2 regions of the Lysobacter sp. 2RAF19 genome follow, and region 1 is predicted to be linked to the other one. Evidence: predicted binding sites of a transcription regulator. Region 1 holds the regulator's gene; the other holds the start of a gene.
The links. The regulator HrcA, encoded in region 1, represses chaperone genes, less so after heat shock. The targets are predictions, from matches to a motif close to TTNGCACTCNNNNNNNNNGAGTGCNAA.

Region 1 (3,409 bases):
TTTCGAGGTCGGCGCGCACGCGTTCGAGCAGGGAAGCCGCTTCGTCGATCTGGATGGCGGCGATCTCGAGCATCGCGTCGATTTCGGAAAGGCGCGGTTCGTGTTCGGCCTGGCGCGCCAGTTCGTTGCGCACCTGCTGTAGCTGACGACCGAGCGAGGGGCCGTCGTCGCCGCCGAGGCGCGCACCAGCGCCGTCGCAGGCGGCGATCAGGCCGGCGGCGTGCGCGTGGCGTTTGTGCGAGGCGATCAACTCGGCGAATGCGTCGGGTTCGATCGCGTCGCGACGCAATTCGGCGAGCTGGTGTTCGAGGAAGTTGATGCGATCGCCCGGATCCCCGCGCTGCGACAGGGCGTCGCGTTCGCGCACCAGGGCGGTCCACTTGCGCGCCGCGGCCTGGACAGCGGACAGCTTGCCCTCGTTGCGCCCGAAGGCGTCGAGCAGCGCGAGCTGGCTGCCGCGCGACATCAGCGCCTGGTGTTCGTGTTGCCCGTGGATTTCGACGAGCAAGCCCGCCAGTTCGCCCAATTGCGCGATCGTCGCCGGGCGCCCGTTGATCCACGCCTTCGAGCCGCCATCGGCGCGCAAGGTGCGACGCAGTTGGCAGGCCTGTCCGTCGTCGTCGAGTTCCTGTTCGCGCAACCACGCGGCGGCGTCGGGGGCATCGTCGAGTGAGAAAACAGCGATCAATTCGGCGCGCTGCGCCCCGTGCCGGACCACGCCGGCGTCGGCGCGTGCGCCGGAGAGGAAACCGAGCGCGTCGACGAGCAGGGATTTGCCGGCGCCGGTTTCGCCGGAAATCACGGTGAGGCCTGGGCCGAAATCGAGTTCGGCGGCGCGGACGACCGCGAAGTCCTGGATGGCGAGGTGCGTGAGCATGGCGTTAGCGTAAACGGTCTTTCGTCTCGCCCGAAGAGATTGCCGGTTGCGCGGCCTGCGCGGCGGGCTTATACCGACCGCATGGCCTCCCGTCCCTCCGATGTCGACCTCGATCCGCGCGCACGCCAGTTGCTGCGCACCCTGATCGCGCGCTACATCCGCGACGGCGAGCCGGTCGGTTCGCAAACCCTGGCGCGCCACGCGGGCCTGGACATCAGCCCGGCCACGATCCGCAACATCCTCGCCGACCTGGAAGAAGGCGGCCTGCTGACCTCGCCGCACACCTCCGCCGGCCGCATCCCGACCACGCAGGGTTACCGCGTGTTCGTCGACTCGCTGGTGCAGGTCAAGCCGCTGCCCGAAGGGGAGCTGGTGCGCCTGCGACAGGAGTTGCCGGTGGGGTCGGGGACGCAGGCGCTGCTGGGCAGCGCATCGGAACTGTTGTCGGCGATGACGCATTTCGTCGGCGTGGTCGGCGTGCCGCGGCGCGAGCAGTTCGCCTTCCGCCACATCGACTTCGTCGCGCTCGACGCCAATCGCGTGCTCGCCATCGTGGTGTTCGCCGACAACGACGTGCAGAACCGCATCCTGCACACGCGACGGACATGGGACGCCAGCGAACTCGAACGCGTCGCCAATTACCTGAACCAGCATTTCGCCGGCCGCCCGCTGCAGGACATCCGCGCAACGCTCGTGCATGAATTGCGCGCGGCGCGCATGGAAATGGAAACCCTGATGGCGCACACGGTCGAGCTGGCCGAACAGGCGCTCGCGCCGGACCTGGGCGACGACGTGGTGCTCGCCGGCCAGACGCGCCTGATGGGCGTGCAGGACCTGTCGGACCTGGACCGCCTGCGCGATCTGTTCGAGGCCTTCTCCCGCAAGCGCGAGATCCTGCAGTTGCTCGAACGCACCGCGCGCGCGCCGGGCGTGCGCGTGTTCATCGGCGAGGAGAGCGGGGTCGCGCCGCTGGAGTCGGTCTCGCTGGTCACCGCGCCCTATGCCGCCGGGGGCCGCGTCCTGGGCGTGCTGGGCGTGATCGGGCCTACGCGCATGGCCTACGACCGCGTGATCCCGGTGGTCCAGGCGGCCGCGGGGGTGCTGGGCAAGGCGCTGGAGTCGAACTCGGGCGGATAGTCGCCCCCGGGGCTTGAAAGCCGGTCGGTCCGGCCGCATCGCTGAGACCACGGGTGGCGAGGACGCCGCCGAACGGACCGATTCGCATGATCCAGGAACCCCAGGATGCCGACGCCGCCCTCGACGGCGAAGACGCATCGCACGACCAGATCGAAGCCCTCCGAGGCGAAATCGAACAACTGCGCGCCGAGCAACTGCGCGAGCGCGCCGACCTCGACAACCAGCGCAAGCGCCTCGCCCGCGACGTGGAGATGGCGCGCAAGTTCGCCAACGAACGCCTGCTTTCCGAACTGCTGCCGCTGTTCGACAGCATGGAAGCGGGCCTGGCGGCGGCCGAACGGGCCGACCCGCTGCGCGAAGGCATGGAGCTCACGCTCCGCCAGTTGCACCGCATCGCCGAGTCCAACGGCCTGCTCGAAGTGGCCCCGCATCCGGGGGAAAGCTTCGACCCGGATCGCCACCAGGCGATGAGCATGGTCGAGGCGGGCGCGCTGCCCCCCGGCAGCGTCGTGCAGGTCTTCCAGAAGGGCTACGTGCTGAACGAGCGCCTGTTGCGCCCGGCACTGGTGGTCGTGGCGAAGCACGACTGAACGATTCATCCCGCGGCCTCTTGAAGCGGCCGCGTGGAACCTTACTTCTCAGTCATTCCGGCGCACCGCGCCGACAAAAATTCATAGTTTCGGAGGGAGACAACATGGGCAAGATCATCGGCATCGACCTGGGCACGACGAACTCGTGCGTGGCGATCATGGAAGGCGGCAAGGCGCGCGTCATCGAGAACAGCGAGGGCGATCGCACCACGCCATCCACCGTGGCCTACACCAAGGACGGCGAAGTCCTGGTCGGCGCCTCGGCCAAGCGCCAGGCGGTCACCAACCCCAAGAACACCTTCTTCGCGGTCAAGCGCCTGATCGGCCGCAAGTTCAAGGATGCCGAAGTCCAGAAGGACATCGGCCTGGTGTCCTACGCGATCACCGAGCACGACAACGGCGATGCGTGGGTCGCCACCGCCGACGGCAAGAAGCTCTCGCCGCAGGAAGTGTCCGCGCGCGTGCTGGAGAAGATGAAGAAGACCGCCGAGGCCTATCTCGGCGAGACGGTGACCGAAGCGGTCATCACGGTGCCGGCCTACTTCAACGACAGCCAGCGCCAGGCGACCAAGGACGCCGGCCGCATCGCGGGCCTGGAGGTCAAGCGCATCATCAACGAGCCGACCGCGGCCGCGCTGGCCTACGGCATGGACAAGAAGGGCGGCGACCGCAAGGTGGCCGTGTACGACCTGGGCGGCGGTACGTTCGACGTCTCGATCATCGAGATCGCGTCGGTCGACGGCGAGATGCAGGTCGAAGTGCTCTCGACCAACGGCGATACGTTCCTGGGCGGCGAAGACTTCGA
Region 2 (3,409 bases), on a different contig from region 1:
CCGTCGGGCCCTTGGTTGGGGTGCGCCATTCGACCCTCCTGTCGCCCGTCAGTACCGTGCCGGGGGCGGCCGGTTCAAACGATACGCCCAGGGCGTGCGCGCAAAAAAGAAAGGCCCGCTTTCGCGGGCCTCTCTGGTGCAGCGGCTTTAGGACTAGCCCCCTAGTTGGGGGCGGTGCCGGCCGAAGGCCGGCAAGTCGGGGATGGCGCTGCGCACCGCGGTATGGATTTCTTTAGAAATCCATACCCCCCATGCCGCCCATGCCGCCGCCCGGCATGGCCGGTTCGTCCTTCTTCGGCTGCTCGGCCACCATCGCTTCGGTGGTGATCATCAGGCCGGCGATGGACGCTGCGTTCTGCAGCGCGGTGCGGGTGACCTTGGTCGGGTCCAGGATGCCCATCGCGACCATGTCGCCGAACTCGCCGGTCTGCGCGTTGTAACCGAAGTTACCCGAGCCTTCCTTGACCTTGTTCAGCACGACCGACGGCTCTTCGCCGGCGTTGGTGACGATTTCGCGCAGCGGCGCTTCCATCGCGCGCAGCGCGATCTGGACGCCGTGGTTCTGGTCTTCGTTGGCGCCGGTGATCTTGCCCACCGAAGCCAGCGCACGGATCAGCGCAACGCCGCCGCCCGGGACCACGCCTTCTTCCACCGCCGCACGCGTGGCGTGCAGGGCGTCTTCGACGCGCGCCTTCTTTTCCTTCATCTCGATCTCGGTCGAGGCACCGACCTTGATCACCGCAACGCCGCCGGCAAGCTTGGCGACGCGCTCCTGCAGCTTCTCGCGGTCGTAGTCCGACGAGGTCTCTTCGATCTGCGCCTTGATCTGCTTGATGCGCGCTTCGATGGCCGAACCGTCGCCGGCGCCGTCGATGATCGTCGAGTTTTCCTTGGTGACCTGGATCTTCTTGGCGCGGCCCAGATCCTTGATCGTCGCCTTCTCGAGCGAGAGGCCGACTTCCTCGGAGATCACGGTGCCGCCGGTGAGGACGGCCATGTCTTCCAACATCGCCTTGCGACGGTCGCCGAAGCCCGGGGCCTTGACGGCGCAGACCTTCACGATGCCGCGGATGGTGTTGACCACCAGCGTGGCCAGCGCTTCGCCTTCGACTTCCTCGGCGACGATGAGCAGCGGCTTGCCGGCCTTCGCCACGCCTTCAAGGACGGGCAGCAGGTCGCGCACGTTGGAGATCTTCTTGTCGTGCAGCAGGATGAAGGGATCATCCAGCTCGGCCGACATCGACTGCTGGTTGTTGATGAAGTACGGCGAGAGGTAGCCGCGGTCGAACTGCATGCCTTCGACGACGTCGAGCTCGTTTTCCAGGCCCGAACCTTCTTCGACCGTGATGACGCCTTCCTTGCCGACCTTCTTCATCGCCTCGGCGATGATGTTGCCGATCGACTCGTCGGAGTTGGCCGAGATCGTGCCGACCTGCGCGATCGCCTTGTCGTCGGCGGTCGGCTTGCTGATGTTCTTCAGCTCGGCGACGGCCGCGGTCACGGCCTTGTCGATGCCGCGCTTGAGGTCCATCGGGTTCATGCCGGCGGCGACCGCCTTCATGCCTTCACGGATCAGCGCCTGCGCGAGCACGGTGGCGGTGGTGGTGCCGTCGCCGGCGTTGTCGGAGGTCTTGGACGCGACTTCCTTCACCATCTGCGCGCCCATGTTCTCGAACTTGTCGGCCAGCTCGATCTCCTTGGCGACGGACACGCCGTCCTTGGTGATCGTGGGGGCGCCGAAGCTCTTCTCGAGCACGACGTTGCGGCCCTTCGGGCCCAGGGTGGCCTTGACGGCATTGGCGAGCACGTTGACGCCGCGCACCATCTTGGCGCGCGCGTCCTCACCGAAACGAATTTCCTTGGCAGCCATTGCGGATTACCTCAGTAGAAAGTTGCTTGTGTACGTTTGAATGCGAAGGGCGAGACTCAGCCGAGGACGGCGAGGATGTCGTCTTCCTTCACCACGAGGTATTCGGTGCCATCGAGCTTCACTTCGGTGCCGCTGTACTTGCCGAAGAGCACCTTGTCGCCAGCCTTGACCTTCGGGCTGCGCACCGAACCGTTGTCCAGGACCTTGCCTTCGCCGACGGCGACGACTTCGCCCTTGATCGGCTTTTCGGTGGCCGAATCCGGGATCACGATCCCGCCGGCCGACAGCTTTTCTTCTTCCATGCGCTTGATGACCACGCGGTCGTACAGCGGCTTGATGTTCATTGACAACCCTCGCAAGTGCTTGATGCGGTTGGTGAAAGGCCGCAAATTCTAGCAGTCGCCGGAAACGAGTGCCAAGAATTCGCGCAAATGAAGCCCGCAGAGCGGGTCGGCGACTCTAATCGGGGTGCGGCCCCGGGCTTTCAAGGGCGGCTGCGCATTCGAATGAAGGAACCCCTCCCCCGCTTGGCGCAGGGGGGAAGGGCGAGGGAGGGGTTCCGCGGAGCCGGGGCGCCGGGGCGCCGGAAAAAAGGGCGCGCACGTGGCCGTGCGCGCCCTGGGGTCGGGAGTTGCCGAGTCCGTGGCGGGCGATCCCTCGCCGTCCTCCACCCCCAGTCCGTTGCCTTATCGAAAAGTTCCTTTCGACGGAGCGGAGAATTGCGGACTTCGTCCCCGTTGTGAAGGGCGGTGGCGGCCGTGAAACGGTGCTTGTTGGTAGCTAAAACCGATATTTACAGGCTGTGTTCCAGCGCCCGGCTCACGCCCGCTACCAAAAGTAGACAGGTTGCTGCCATTATCATTCACGGGGTGAGCAGCGGTAACATTGTCGCTTCATACCGGCAGTTGCCGTGTGTAACGTGCCGACATGCCTTCACTTGGCACGGATTTTTCTACGTAACCCACCATGACTTCCCAGCAACGCATCCGGCTAGCGCGCCGCCACGCCGCCATGTCGCAAACCCAACTCGCGCAGGCGGTGGGTGTGCAACGTAGCGCCGTGAGTCACTGGGAAGCACCGCAAGGCAAGAATCCGAGCGTCAAGCACTTGCGCGAAATCGCGATGGTGACCGGCGTGCAGTTCGAATGGCTGGCCACGGGCCGCGGCCAGATGGCGCCTTCGCGCGAAACGGTGCTCGATTCGGTGGCGGCGGTCGATGCCCTGCTCGTCGACGACTCGCTCGAACAACGCCTGCTCGTGGCCTTCCGCGAGGCGCCGGTGCGCGCGCGCCTGGCGCTGGTGGAGCTGATGGAAGAACTCGCCAGCCAGCGCACGGGTCGCCCGCGTGCGAAATCGCTGATGACCAGCGACGCGTATTACGACAGCCTGGACTGAAGCCGGCACTTAGCCCGGCCGCGGGACGCGAGTACGCTATGGCGCCCCCGTTTCGGCGCCCGTCGTGAACGCCCTGCTCTGCCTCACCGCCTGCCCCGACCTCGATTCCGCGCAACGCATCGCCGATGCGTTGGTCGAAGAGCG

Region 2: the regulator HrcA is predicted to act here: its motif matches at 2,263-2,289, upstream of groES (co-chaperone GroES).

The regions. Positions count from the first base shown of each region.
Region 1 is NZ_JBFRGO010000001.1:439,811-443,219, reverse strand. It holds gene recN (DNA repair protein RecN) at 1-877, opposite strand, end outside; gene hrcA (heat-inducible transcriptional repressor HrcA) at 959-2,014, shown strand; gene grpE (nucleotide exchange factor GrpE) at 2,101-2,604, shown strand; gene dnaK (molecular chaperone DnaK) at 2,709-3,409, shown strand, end outside.
Region 2 is NZ_JBFRGO010000004.1:214,789-218,197, reverse strand. It holds gene AB4059_RS15080 (RNA polymerase sigma factor) at 1-29, opposite strand, end outside; gene groL (chaperonin GroEL) at 233-1,870, opposite strand; gene groES (co-chaperone GroES) at 1,927-2,214, opposite strand; gene AB4059_RS15065 (helix-turn-helix transcriptional regulator) at 2,837-3,265, shown strand; gene cutA (divalent-cation tolerance protein CutA) at 3,330-3,409, shown strand, end outside.